Pseudovibrio sp. Tun.PSC04-5.I4: one gene and its partner. The protein of the gene in region 1 interacts with the protein of each later gene in a pairwise test. Links are inferred from orthologs where the notes say so. Each region holds a gene or a part of one and is shown on either strand. Other genes may lie near its edges. The genes, in order: nuoG and BLS62_RS26565.

Region 1 (7,182 bases):
TACACGGTTCTCGTTACCCATTTGCCTCACTTATGGAACAAGTTCTGATCCGGCGAGGTATCCTATAATCGGGATCCCGATTATCGTCAGGGCAAAAATGAGTTTGCGGATCGTAGGTTCCGCCAGCTCAACCCAACCATTCACAGTTGGGTCCAGCTCTTTCCGTTTGGTGACGGCCGCCTGCAGAAATCCAAGAAGAAGTCTGTAGTTCAGCCAACCCAAATAAATTCCAAGCACACCGCCGATCATACCAGCGATAGAGATCATGCTCCAAAACCACCGACTGGTGGGGTCCAGCCCATGAACATCAGCACGAAGGCAACGATAAACACCATAGCAAGTGACAGCGGCAGGAAGACTTTCCAACCCAAACGCATCAACTGGTCATACCGGTAGCGAGGGACCATTGCCTTTGCCATGGAGATGAAGAAGAACACCAACAGTGATTTCAACAAGAACCAAATAACACCAGGAACCCAGGTGAACGGTACAAGATCAACCGGAGGCAACCAACCACCCATAAACAGGATCGTCATCAGGGAACACATCAAAGCGATAGCGACGTATTCACCAAGCATGAACATCATGTAGGGTGTGGAACCGTATTCAACCATGAAGCCAGCAACCAGCTCAGATTCTGCTTCCGCAAGATCGAATGGCGGACGGTTTGTTTCAGCAAGTGCGGAAACAAAGAACACCACGAACATTGGGAAAAGCGGCAACCAAAACCAGTTCAGGAATGTGAGCCACGGCACACCAAGTGCATGAGCCAAACCGCGTGCTTGCTGTGCGTACACGATCTCGGTCAGGTTCAACGACCCGACACAGAGCAGAACGGTCACAATAACAAAGCCGATAGAAACCTCATAGGAAACCATCTGCGCCGCAGCACGAAGCGCTGACAAGAACGGGTATTTGGAGTTGGATGCCCAACCTGCAATGATTACGCCATAAACTCCAAGGGAGCTGATCGCGAACACGTACAAAATACCAACGTTAATGTTTGCAATCGCCCAACCATCAGCAACCGGGATAACCACCCATGCAGCAAGGGCAAGAACCACTGTCACCAGCGGTGCAAACAAAAATAGAAACTTATCCGATCCAGACGGGATCACTGGCTCTTTCAAAACGAATTTCAAAAGATCAGCAAAACTCTGCAGCAAGCCCCAGGGGCCAACCACGTTTGGACCACGACGGATCTGAACAGCAGCCCAGATCTTACGATCTGCATAAAGAATATAAGCAACGATCAGCAGCAGCACGACCATCAACAACAAGCTCTGGAAGAGCATGACGATCAGCGGCCAACCATAATCCCAGAAAAAATCCATACTCACCGTCCCCCTATTCCGCCGCCTCAGCTCTGCGTTGCGTGGCAAGTGCAGAACACTCGGCCATCACCGCTGAAGCTCGGGCAATCGGGTTGGTTAGATAAAAATCACTGAATGCCTGTGCAAAGCCAGCACCACTCATGTTGCCACCAACAGCGGAAAGCTTGGAAACATCCGAAGCCACGCCTTTAGCGATGCAACCGGCATTGGCCATATGAGGCACTGCCTTGAAAAGAGCGCTGCGCAATTGCGCAAAACTGTTAAACGCCAGAGGCTGACCAAATGCACCAGAAAGTGCACGAATAATCGCCCAGTCTTCGCGCGCATCACCCGGAGGGAATGCGGCCCGAGCAGCAAGCTGCACACGACCTTCCAGGTTCACATAAGTCCCTGGTTTTTCGGTGTAGGCCGCAGCCGGGAGAATTACGTCAGCGCGGTGTGCACCGCGATCACCGTGCGTACCGATGTAAACGACGAACGCATCCCCGAAGGAAGACATGTCCAGTTCATCTGCACCAAGCAAGAACACAACTTCAACATCACCCTTGGCAGCTGCATCCTGAATACCGCCGGTATTCAGACCGCCCTCACCCGGAACAAACCCGAGATCAAGACCACCAACACGGCTTGCAGCGGTGTGCAGAACGTTAAAGCCGTTCCACTCTTCGCTGACTGCACCAACGCTTTCTGCCAGCTTTGCAGCAGCAGAAAGAACAGCAGCACCGTCATCGCGTGCAATCGCGCCTTCACCAACGATGATCATCGGCTTTTTCGCGTTTTTCAGCACCTGTGCAAATGCGTGTTTGCCAGAAGCAATGTCAGCAAGTGTATCAGGGCCTGCACCGAGGTATTCACTGTCAAAGGTCAGGTCTACCGGCTGGCCAATCACGCCAACTTTGAGAGCGCCCTGACGCCATGTCTTGCGGATACGAGCATTAAGCACTGGCGCTTCTATACGTGGATTTGCGCCCACAAGCAGAATCGCGTCAGCATCTTCAATGCCTTCCACGGAAGTATTGAACAAATAAGTTGTCCGGCCAAGAGATGGGTCAAGCTGAGCACCATCCTGACGACAATCCATATTTGCACTGCCCAAAGAGCTCATCAGAGCCTTCATGGCAAATAGATCTTCAACAGAAGCAAGGTCACCAGCAATCGCGGCAGTTTTGGAACCGCCAGCAGCTTTGACCTTTGACGCAACCGCGTTCAGCGCGTCAGACCAGCTTGCAGGAGCAAGTGTTCCGTTCTGCTTCACATAGGGGCGATCCAGACGCTGTGTCTTCAAACCATCCCAGATGAAACGGGTTTTATCGGAAATCCATTCCTCGTTCACCGCCTCGTTCAAACGAGGCATAATGCGCATGACTTCCCTGCCGCGTGTATCAACACGGATAGCGGAGCCAAGAGCATCCATCACGTCGACGCTTTCTGTCTTCACCAATTCCCATGGACGAGCGTTGAACTCGTAAGGGCGGGAAGTCAAAGCACCAACGGGACACAGGTCAATCACGTTGCCCTGCAGCTCGGAGGAAAGCGCTTCTTCAAGGTATGTGGTGATTTCAGCATCTTCACCGCGGCCAATCAGCCCCAGCTCAGCAACACCGGCAACCTCAGTGGTAAAGCGAACACAACGGGTGCAGTGAATGCAGCGTGTCATGATCGTTTTAACGAGCGGGCCAATGTCTTTATTCTCAACCGCACGCTTGTTTTCAGCATAACGGGAACTATCTACACCATAAGCCATGGCCTGATCCTGAAGATCACACTCACCGCCTTGGTCACAGATAGGGCAATCGAGCGGGTGGTTGATCAGGAGAAACTCCATCACACCTTCACGCGCTTTTTTCACCATAGGAGATTTCGTAAAGACCTGTGGTGGCTGCCCTTCCGGACCGGGACGTAGATCGCGCACGCCCATTGCACAAGAGGCAACCGGCTTAGGCGGTCCGCCCTTTACTTCCACAAGGCACATGCGGCAGTTACCAGCTACAGAGAGCCGGTCATGATAACAGAACCGTGGAATTTCCGCGCCGGCCTCTTCACAGGCCTGCATAACGGTATAATCCGCAGGAACTTCAATTTCTTTGCCGTCGACGACAATCTTGGTCATGCGTTGGCGTCCTCACCCTTTGCTTCTTTAGCCCGATAAGCCTCAAGAAGCTCAGTAACTTCAATTCCATCAATGGTCATGCCATCAAGCCGGCAGCTGTTCAGCTGAGCGCCAGCCATATTGGCATTTTTCAGGATCAGCCCAGAAAGATTGACCTTCTCGACTGACCAACCAGAAAGGTTTGCATCCAAGATGGACCAGCCTGAAAAGTTCACATCTGTAATGCGCGCACCAGACAAGTTCACGTTATTGAAAGAGCAACCGGAAAGATTGCAGTTATCAAACACAGAACCGGAAAGATCACTCTCACTCACGTCCAGACGTTTTTTCTCAGCGCTGATCTTCATCTCTTACTCCGCCGCAATCTTGTCGGTCGCAGTTCGCTTCGTCGCAACGAACTGGTCGATCCGGTCTTCAATCACGGGACGGAAATTCTTGATCAAACCCTGAATAGGCCATGCAGCCGCATCACCAAGGGCACAGATCGTATGACCTTCCACCTGCTTGGTAACTTTGAACAGCATGTCGATCTCTTCATAAGAGCTTTCGCCCTTAACCATCCGCTCCATCACGCGCCACATCCAGCCCGTACCTTCACGGCACGGCGTACATTGTCCGCAGCTTTCGTGTTTGTAAAAGTAAGACAGGCGAGCAATCGCTTTGATGATGTCCGTTGATTTATCCATAACGATCACGGCAGCGGTCCCCAATGAGGAACCAACGTCACGCAGACCGTCAAAGTCCATCTTGGCATCGCGGATAGTTTCGCCCTTCACGCAAGGAACGGAGGAACCACCCGGAATAACAGCCAGCAGATTGTCCCAGCCACCGCGGATACCACCACAGTGCCGTTCAATCAGATCCTTGAAGGGAATACCCATCGCTTCTTCAACGGTACAAGGACGTTCCACATGTCCGGAAATACAAAACAGCTTTGTACCTGCATTGTTTTCACGGCCAATAGAAGAGAACCACGCCCCGCCGCGCTTCAAAATAGATGGCGTGCAGGCAATCGATTCAACGTTATTCACGGTGGTTGGGCAACCGTAAAGACCCATGTTCGCAGGGAACGGAGGTTTCAGACGCGGTTGACCTTTTTTACCTTCAAGACTCTCAAGCAGAGCAGTCTCTTCACCGCAGATATAAGCACCTGCACCGTGATGAACGTAAATATCAAAGTCGTAACCGTTCTTGTTGTTCTTACCGATCAGACCAGCATCATAGGCTTGATCAATCGCAGCCTGCAGACGCTCACGTTCGCGAATAAATTCACCGCGTACATAAATGTAAGCAGCAATCGCGCCCATAGCAAAACCAGCAAGCACACAGCCCTCAACCAGATGGTGGGGATCATGGCGCATGATTTCACGATCTTTACAGGTGCCCGGCTCGGACTCATCTGCATTGACCACAAGGTAAGACGGACGGCCATCGCTTTCCTTCGGCATGAAGGACCACTTCAAACCAGTTGGGAAGCCTGCACCACCACGACCACGAAGACCAGAAGCCTTCATTTCGTTGATGATCCAGTCACGACCTTTGCCGATAATCTCTTTGGTCTCGGACCATGAGCCGCGTTGACGCGCGCCTTCAAGACCCCAGTCATGGATGCCGTAAATGTTGGTGAAGATACGATCAGAATCGTTCAGCATCGCTTAGCCCTCACCTTTTTCACTGGCAGCAGCCTTGGCTTCAACAGACTTGCGATGTGCCTCAACAGCCTTCGCAACAGCATCTTCAGCCGGATGAGGCACACCGGTATAACCCGTGCCGCCGATATTCAGCGCAGCACCAGCAAAGTTGAAAGAGGCCTTGTGAGATCCATCAACCACATGAACTTCCTGAGGAGCGCCCTTTGTGGTGTCTTCCAGATCCTTCAAAGTGGTTGGACCACCTTCCGGCGCTGAGAAAATACGATCGACACCCTGAGGACCCGGCATCACAGGCTTACCACCGGCGATATCATCAAGAAGTCTCTCGAACTTCTCAACATCAAGATCCTCATAGAAGTCTTTAAAGACTTGAACCATTGGCGCGTTCACGCAGGCACCTAAACACTCAACTTCTTCCCATGAGAAATTTCCGTCCTCAGAAAGAGTGTGAGGTGTCTCAGCAATCTTGCTCTTACACACCTTGATCAACTCTTCAGAACCGCGCAGCTGGCAAGGCGTCGTGCCACACACTTGAACGTGCGCTTTTTTGCCGACCGGCTGGAGCTGGAACATGGTGTAAAACGTTGCCACTTCCAGGACGCGAATACGAGGCATGTCCAAAAGCGCAGCAACCACACGGATTGCAGGCTCACTGACCCAGCCCTCATTCTGTTCCTGTACACGCCACAAAACCGGAACAACGGCAGAAGCCTGACGTCCCGTTGGGTAGCGTTCAATTACCTTCTTTGCCCACGCCAGATTTTCTGGTGTGAATTCAAAGGATTCTGGCTGTTCGTGATGAAGACGACGCACTGACATTAACGGTCAATCTCCCCAAATACGACATCAATGGAACCCATAACGGCGGCAACGTCAGCCAACAGATGACCGCGGCACAGGTAATCCATCGCCTGCAAGTGCGCAAAGCCTGGGGCTTTAATCTTGCAGCGATACGGCTTATTTGTTCCATCAGAAACGAGATAGACACCGAATTCACCCTTAGGGGCTTCAACGGCAGCGTAAATCTCGCCCGCAGGAACTTTGTAGCCTTCGGTGTAAAGCTTAAAATGGTGAATCAGAGCTTCCATTGAGCGCTTCATCTCACTGCGCTTAGGAGGAACGATCTTGCCGTCAGCTGAGGAAACAGGACCTGTTTCCTTGCCCAACAACTCAAGACACTGCTTCATGATGCTCACAGACTGGCGCATCTCAAACATACGGATCAGGTAACGGTCATAACAGTCACCGTTCTTGCCGATTGCGATTTCGAAATCCATTTCCTCGTAGCACTCGTAAGGCTGCGACTTGCGCAAATCCCACTTAGCACCCGATCCACGAACCATCACACCGGAAAAGCCCATAGCCCACGCGTCATCAAGATCAACAATGCCGATATCAACGTTACGTTGCTTGAAAATACGGTTATCAGTCAAAAGACCTTCGATGTCCTCGAGGGTTTTGAGGAACGGATCACACCAGTTCCACATATCCTCAAGCAACTGACCTGGAAGGTCCTGATGCACACCACCTGGACGGATATAAGCCGCGTGCATACGTGCACCACAGCCGCGCTCATAAAAGCCCATCAGCTCTTCGCGTGGCTCAAAGCCCCACAGCGGAGGGGTCAAAGCGCCAACGTCCAAAGCCTGAGTGGTCACATTCAATAGATGCGACAACAAACGTCCGATTTCGGAGTAAAGCACACGAATGATAGAGCCGCGTCTTGGCACTTCAATGCCAAGCAGTCGCTCAACAGCAAGAGCATACGCATGCTCCTGGTTCATCGGCGCTACATAGTCCAACCGATCAAAGTAAGGCACAGCCTGCAAGTAGGTTTTGTGCTCGATCAGCTTCTCAGTACCCCGGTGCAACAAACCGATGTGTGGGTCAACACGCGTAACCACCTCACCGTCCAGTTCAAGAACCAGACGAAGCACACCATGCGCCGCAGGGTGCTGCGGACCAAAGTTAATATTGAAATTTCGTACCTGAGCCTCAGCCATTCTTTACCAGTGCCTCAGTTCGATGCTTTTTCATCACCAGGAAGAACATAGTCAGTCCCTTCCCAAGGTGAGAGGAAATCAAA
Region 2 (6,998 bases), 2.8 Mb from region 1 along the record:
TTCCAGAACATCCTCTTCATGCCAGACCACATTGTCCGTACGCCGTGTCTGAGCGCCAACATTGTATTGGCTCAAGATACGCCCCGTCGTCAGCAACAGCGGGAACCGTGGCCCAGTCTTTTCATCAGTCGCAATGTAGTCAGTCCGAATGAAACGGCCCTTCCCTCGTACGAAACCATCAACATGCATGACCGGCGACCCTACTGGGGTCTCATCGTTACACGGCCACTGCACTGATCCCACCTGATCGAGTAACTCATAAGTCACATTGGCAAAGCTTGGGGTTGTGGCTGCCACCTCTTCCATAATCTGCGAAGGGTGAGTGTAGCTCCACTCGCCGCCCATGGCATTTGCGAGCAGCTGGGTTACTTCCCAATCTGCATAACCATTCTTTGGTGCCATGACCTTGCGCACGCGGTTGATACGTCGCTCTGCATTGGTAAAGGTCCCGTCTTTCTCCAGAAAGGTAGATCCCGGCAAAAACACATGCGCGTAGTTTGCAGTCTCATTCAAAAACAGATCATGCACGATGACGCAATCCATTGCTGCAAGACCAGCAGAAACATGTTTAGTATCCGGGTCAGATTGAAGAATATCTTCGCCCTGTACGTAGAGCCCTTTGAAGCTTCCTTCCACTGCTGCATCAAGCATATTAGGGATACGCAGGCCGGGCTCGTCGGATATGGTGACATCCCATAGTTTTTCAAAGATGTCGCGAGCATCAGCATTGTTGACGTGTCTGTAACCCGGCAACTCGTGGGGGAATGAGCCCATATCGCAGGCCCCCTGCACATTGTTTTGACCCCGTAGCGGGTTCACGCCAACGCCGACCTTACCGATATTCCCCGTCAACATCGCAAGGTTAGCAATACCAATAACCGTAGTCGATCCTTGACTGTGTTCCGTCACACCAAGGCCGTAATAGATCGCTCCATTACCACCTGTTGCATAAAGCCTTGCCGCACCGCGTATCTCGTCCGCCGCAACACCAGTCAACGCCTCAACAGCTTCCGGGCTGTGGGCAGTGTCCTTTACAAATTCCACATAGTCCTGAAACTCATCCCAATCACACCGTTCACGAATGAAAGTTTCATCAAACAGCCCCTCAGTCACAATGACATGAGCCAGCGCCGTTACAACAGCCACGTTGGTGCCAGGTCTCAGAGGGAGATGGTGCGCCGCCTCAACATGTGGTGACTTCACCAGATCGATCCTGCGTGGATCAATCACGATCAATTTCCCACCTTCACGAAGTCGTTTCTTCAAGCGAGAGCCGAATACCGGATGACCATCGGTCGGGTTCGCACCAATCACCAAAACCACATCGGAATGCTCAACACTATCAAAATCCTGAGTACCGGCAGACGTTCCAAAAGTCTGACCCAGCCCATACCCTGTTGGCGAATGGCAAACGCGGGCACAAGTGTCCGTGTTGTTGTTGCCAAACACGGCACGGGTGAGTTTTTGAACGAGGAACGTTTCCTCATTGGTACAGCGTGAAGAGGTGATTACGCCGATTGAATCCTGACCATGCTTTTCCTGAATGCCGCGTAAGCGTGAAGCTGCAAAGCCTAAGGCTTCATCCCAGGAAACTTCGCGCCATGGTAGGTCAATGCTCTCCCGGATCATCGGATTAAGAATGCGGTCTTTATGAGAGGCGTAACCGTAGGCAAACCGACCTTTGACACAGGAGTGACCGTGATTGGCTTTGCCGTCCTTGTAGGGCACCATACGCACCAGTTCGTCACCGCGCATTTCAGCTTTGAAAGAGCAACCAACACCGCAATAAGCGCAGGTCGTTACAACCGAATGTTCTGGCTGGCCAATCTCAATCACGGACTTTTCTTGTAAGGTCCCCGTTGGACAGGCCTGAACACAGGCGCCACAGGAAACACATTCAGACTCCAGAAAGTTCTCGCCCATACTTGCAGAGACGCGCGAGTCAAAGCCGCGTCCCTCAATGGTCAGCGCAAACGTGCCCTGCACTTCCTCACAGGCCCGTACGCAGCGCGAGCAGACAATACATTTTGCCGGATCATACGTGAAGTAAGGATTGCTCTCATCCTTTGGCTTCCAGCAAGCATTCATCTCGCCGCCGCCATCCCGCATTTTGAAGTGGTTATTCCCCTCAGCCCCGTAACGCACATCACGCAGGCCAACCGCACCAGCCATATCCTGCAATTCACAATCGCCATTAGCGGCGCAGGTCAGGCAATCAAGCGGGTGGTCGGAGATGTAAAGCTCCATGACGCCCTTGCGCAGGTCTTTCAATCGTCTGGTCTGAGTGCGCACCACCATCCCATCTGCCGCAGGCGTCGTGCAAGACGAAGGCGTGCCTCTGCGTCCCTCAACCTCAACGAGACAGAGACGGCAGGAACCGAACGCATCAACCATGTCCGTTGCGCAAAGCTTAGGAATCTGAATCCCAGCCTCCATAGAGGCGCGCATCACTGAGGTACCCTCAGGAACCGAGACATCAAATCCGTCTATATTAAGGGTTACAGTCTTTTCCGACACGCACGCCGGTGTACCAAAATCGATTTCCTTGATCAGGGTCATAAGGTCACTCCGCTGCTTCGGTGAAAGGCTTAACGTTAAAGTCCTGCGGAAAATGAGTAAGCGAGCTCATCACCGGATAGGGCGCGAAGCCACCAAGAGCGCAGAGCGAACCCATTTTCATCGTGTTGCAAAGGTCTGTGAGCAGCTCTACTTGCTCGTCTGGACGGTCACCGCTGGCAATCCTGTCAATAACCTCAACACCGCGGACAGACCCAATTCGGCATGGCGTACATTTTCCGCAGCTCTCAATAGCGCAGAATTCCATGGCAAAACGGGCTTGCTTGAGCATATCGACGGTATCATCAAAGACCACAATACCGGCATGTCCGATCATGCCATCACGCGCCGCAAAGGCCTCATAATCAAAAATGGTATCAAACAAAGCAGGTGGGAAATAAGCGCCCAACGGACCGCCAACTTGTACAGCCTTCACGGGCCGGCCGCTAAGCGTTCCCCCGCCGATATCATAAATAAGTTCGTTGAGGGTCAACCCGAAGGCCGTTTCAAAAAGCCCACCATGTTTGACATTTCCTGTCAACTGGATCGGAATTGTGCCGTGCGACCGCCCGACACCGTAATCTCGATAATAAGCTGCCCCACGATCAAGAATGATAGGCACAGATGCAAGCGACATCACATTGTTGACGACTGTCGGGCACCCAAACAGGCCTTCAATCGCTGGAAGCGGCGGCTTTGCACGCACAACACCGCGCTTTCCCTCAAGGCTGTTGAGGAGCGAGGTTTCTTCACCGCATATATAAGCACCCGCACCAACCCGCACTTCCATGTCAAAAACATAGGAAGAACCGAGAACCGAATTCCCTAGAATTCCTGCGTCACGGGCAAGGATGATTGCCTCCTGCATGATTGCAACTGCATGTGGGTACTCTGAACGCGTATAGATATAACCCTTAGTCGCGCCAGTCGCTATTCCGGCAATAGCCATCCCTTCGATCAGAACAAACGGATCACCCTCCATGATCATCCGGTCGGAGAATGTGCCACTGTCGCCTTCATCAGCGTTGCAAACTATGTACTTTTGCTCACCCGGAGCATGAAGCACAGTGTTCCATTTAATACCAGTCGGGAACCCAGCACCGCCACGACCCCGAAGACCACTATCCGTCACGTCCTTGATGATCTCAGCGGGTTCCATCTTCAGCGCTCTTTCAAGCCCTAGGAAGCCGTGATGCGTTTTGTAGTGTTCCAGAGACAATGGGTCCGTTATCCCGCAACGGGAAAACGTCAGACGGGTTTGTCTCTTCAAAAACGGCATGTCTTGAGTTTGCCCATGACAAAGCGGATGGTCTCCACCCTCCATGAAACTGGCATCAAGCAACTCAGAAATATCGGAGGGCTTAACAGGACCATAGGCAATCCGGCCCTTCCCGTTGTCAATCTCGATCAACGGCTCCAGCCAGTGCATACCATGAGAGCCATTGCGAACGATTTTCGCATCAATCCCACGTGCGCTAAGCTCCGTAGTCAGGGTCTGAGCAACTTGGTCTGCCCCCACCGCAAGCGCGGCAGCATCACAAGGAACGTAAATGACAGGTGTCATTGCTTCATCTCCCCAACCAAGTTCCACATGCTAACTTCATCAAGTCGTCCGCGCAGCTCACCATCCACCATGGCCGCTGGCGCACAAGAGCACAGTCCCAGGCAATAAATCGGTTCAAGAGTCACCTGCCCGTCTGGGGTTGTTTCATGCCAGGTAATCCCAAGTGCCTTTTGCAAGTTGTCAGCCAAAGCCTCACCACCCATGGATTGACAGGCTTCCGCGCGGCAAATTTTCAAGACATGCCGCCCCGCAGGTTCACGCCGGAAATCATGATAAAAGCTCACAACCCCGTGGACTTCTGCGCGACTGAGGTTCAGCCGATCTGCAATAAGGCGGAGAGCTGCGTCAGAAACGCAGCCAAATTCTTTCTGCACATCATGCAGGATAGGTAAAAGCGGACCCTCTCGGTGTTCATGCGCATCCAAAATTGCTGCAATCCCATCGGCTATGTCCTGTGTTTGCGTCTGCAAGGCCATAAGTTCCTCCCTCCTTACACGTCAATATAACGAGTTGGCACAAAATGTCGCACCAGATCAATATTGCTATTCCGTTGGGCGATAGGAAAATCCTATCAAACAAATGACGCTGCGATTTCCGTTCCTTGCGATAATCGCGTAATTCGACTTAGAAAAGCTTCAATAAGTGGGCCGCGCGGTTCACGTTGCGTCGCAACCAACCCAACCATGATACTCGCGTTTGGCGTGGAGATTGGGATGACCTCAACACTACCTGACGCCAGTGTTTGAGCAACTCCTTGAGGAAGAATAGTTCCCCAACGCCCAGTACGAACATGCGCAAACAAGCACATGATCGAATCAGATTGCAGTGTCGGCGTTGCGACAACATCAGCATCACACAGAATTTCGTCGATAATTCGTCTGCATTGCATATCTGCAGTTAGCAGGCACAAAGGCACTTGGCTGACATTGTTCAACGTCACTTGCCCTCGTCCGGAAAGCGGACCGTGTGTAGCGGTCACAAAGCAATAACGCTCACGATAAAGAGGCACTTGTGTCACCCGACCCAGCGGCTCGTTATCAAGATAGGTCAGTCCCACATCAATTTCCAGATTCTCCAGAAGGGACAGGATTTCAGAGGATGGTCGCGAAAGTATGGAAAAACCTAGTTTCGGATTTTCCTCGCTAAACGGGGTCGTCAACTCAGGCACATAGGTCAACGCGGTCGGAATTGCAGCAATGCGAAGGGTGCCGGTCTGACCATCACTCACCCCCTTTAATTCCTGTTTCATAGTCCGCGTATCAGCGACCAGTTTACGGGCCCATTCCAAGACGCGCTGGCCTTCCGGTGTTAATCCCTGAAACCGCGATCCACGCAAAACCAGAAGGGCTCCAAGTTGCTCCTCAAGCTGCTTTATGTTTGCAGATAGCGTTGGCTGGCTCACACCGCAGTCTTCTGCCGCCTTGCCAAAATGTTGCTCACGAGCAAGAGCGATAAACATCTCCAACTTGTCGATCATGACCAGTCCCTCCCGAGCAGACATGTAGACGCGCATAAAACGTCAGGATGCAAATATCATGGGCATCAACCCATCGTAAGCATGGCATCTACGATGATCTTTATGTGGTGCTTTCATTTATCAGGCAAGTTAGCATAGTGAAGTTTGGAGTGATTACAAGCAACCCAGCCAAGACCTAACGCACGACACAAGCCTCTGCATTTGATCAGAAAACAGCTTCCAACGCAGATCTAAAAACGTTTTATGACCTCAGTGAAATTTTCGCCGTACTCTTCTAGCTTTGCATTTCCGACGCCGGAAATATCTGCAAACATGCCAAGGGTGCGTGGTTTGTGCGCGACCATTTCCAGCAAGGATTTGTCGTTAAACACCATGTAAGGGGCAATGCTTTTCTCTTTGGCAATTGAGAGGCGCAGTGCCCGCAACGCTTCAAAGAGGTCCTGATCTGCTTCGGTTTCAAGTTCCACTTTGGGGCGAGAGGATCTGCTGCTGCCGGTGCTTTTTGTCCGCTCTACTTCTTCAAGCTTCAACTGAACCGTCTTACCGTCCAGAAGTACGCCTCCGCCGGCCTCAGAGATTTTCAGGGCGCCGTGTGCTTCCGCGTCTGCAAATATATGTCCTGATGCAAGCAACTGGCGAACGATTGCTTTCCATTGAAAATCAGTGTGTTTCTTGCCAATACCAAACGTTTTGAGCTGATCATGGCCGAGATTTTCCATACGATCACTGCTTTTTCCAAGCAGCAGATCAATCGAATACTGCGCCCCGAAGCGCTGCCCGGTGCGTTAGATCGCTGACAACAGCATTTGCGCCGCCTCGGTTCCATCAATCGTTTTGGGAGGATTGGAACAGGTGTCACAGTTTCCGCAAGGTTCACAATTGTCACCAAAATAGCGAAGCAGCACAGCACGGCGACAAGTCGCTGTTTCACAAAATGCAAGAAACGCTCTCAGCTTGAGCCGTTCAATGTTTTTCTGTTCATCAGGAGCATTACTCCCGTCGATCATCTGATTGAGCTGTACAACCTCTTGCAAGCCATAAACCATCCACGCTTCCGCAGGTAATCCATCCCGCCCAGCCCGGCCGGTTTCCTGATAATAGGCTTCAATATTCTTTGGCAAATCCAAATGAGCAACAAAGCGGACATTGGGTTTATCGATCCCCATCCCAAAGGCAACGGTCGCGACAATAATCAGGCCATCCTCTTTAATGAAACGATCCTGATTTTCCGCACGAACTTCAGCAGGTAAACCGGCATGATACGCCGCCGCTTTAAACCCCTGCTCTACCAACCAACTCGCCGTTTTTTCGACCCTGTTCCGGGAAAGGCAATAGACAATACCTGCCTCCCCTTCATCCCGACCCTTTAGAAATGAGAGTAGCTGGCGTCTCTCGTTGTTT

What was found.
Region 2: the proteins of nuoG (region 1) and BLS62_RS26565 interact in binary tests that used the Escherichia coli proteins (3 or more experiments, as listed by UniProt). The link is inferred for Pseudovibrio sp. Tun.PSC04-5.I4 from one-to-one orthologs.

The regions. Positions count from the first base shown.
Region 1 is NZ_FNLB01000006.1:1,741,095-1,748,276, forward strand. The notes cover bases 897-3,888. They hold nuoG (NADH-quinone oxidoreductase subunit NuoG), read right to left. Parts: upstream 3,445-3,888; coding sequence 1,348-3,444; downstream 897-1,347. Other genes in these bases: nuoH (NADH-quinone oxidoreductase subunit NuoH), read right to left, coding at 897-1,334; BLS62_RS13145 (pentapeptide repeat-containing protein), read right to left, coding at 3,441-3,791; nuoF (NADH-quinone oxidoreductase subunit NuoF), read right to left, coding at 3,795-3,888. Also shown: BLS62_RS13130 (hypothetical protein), read right to left, coding at 31-267; more of nuoH, read right to left, coding at 264-896; more of nuoF, read right to left, coding at 3,889-5,096; NADH-quinone oxidoreductase subunit NuoE, read right to left, coding at 5,100-5,915; BLS62_RS13160 (NADH-quinone oxidoreductase subunit D), read right to left, coding at 5,915-7,099; BLS62_RS13165 (NADH-quinone oxidoreductase subunit C), read right to left, coding at 7,114-7,182. UniProt on the Escherichia coli protein: NDH-1 shuttles electrons from NADH, via FMN and iron-sulfur (Fe-S) centers, to quinones in the respiratory chain. The immediate electron acceptor for the enzyme in this species is believed to be ubiquinone.
Region 2 is NZ_FNLB01000006.1:4,584,079-4,591,076, reverse strand. The notes cover bases 2,857-5,664. They hold BLS62_RS26565 (formate dehydrogenase subunit gamma), read right to left. Parts: upstream 4,597-5,664; coding sequence 4,117-4,596; downstream 2,857-4,116. Other genes in these bases: BLS62_RS26560 (LysR family transcriptional regulator), read right to left, coding at 4,692-5,597; BLS62_RS26570 (formate dehydrogenase beta subunit), read right to left, coding at 2,857-4,120. In the rest of the region: fdhF (formate dehydrogenase subunit alpha), read right to left, coding at 1-2,559; more of BLS62_RS26570, read right to left, coding at 2,564-2,856. UniProt on the Escherichia coli protein: NDH-1 shuttles electrons from NADH, via FMN and iron-sulfur (Fe-S) centers, to quinones in the respiratory chain. The immediate electron acceptor for the enzyme in this species is believed to be ubiquinone.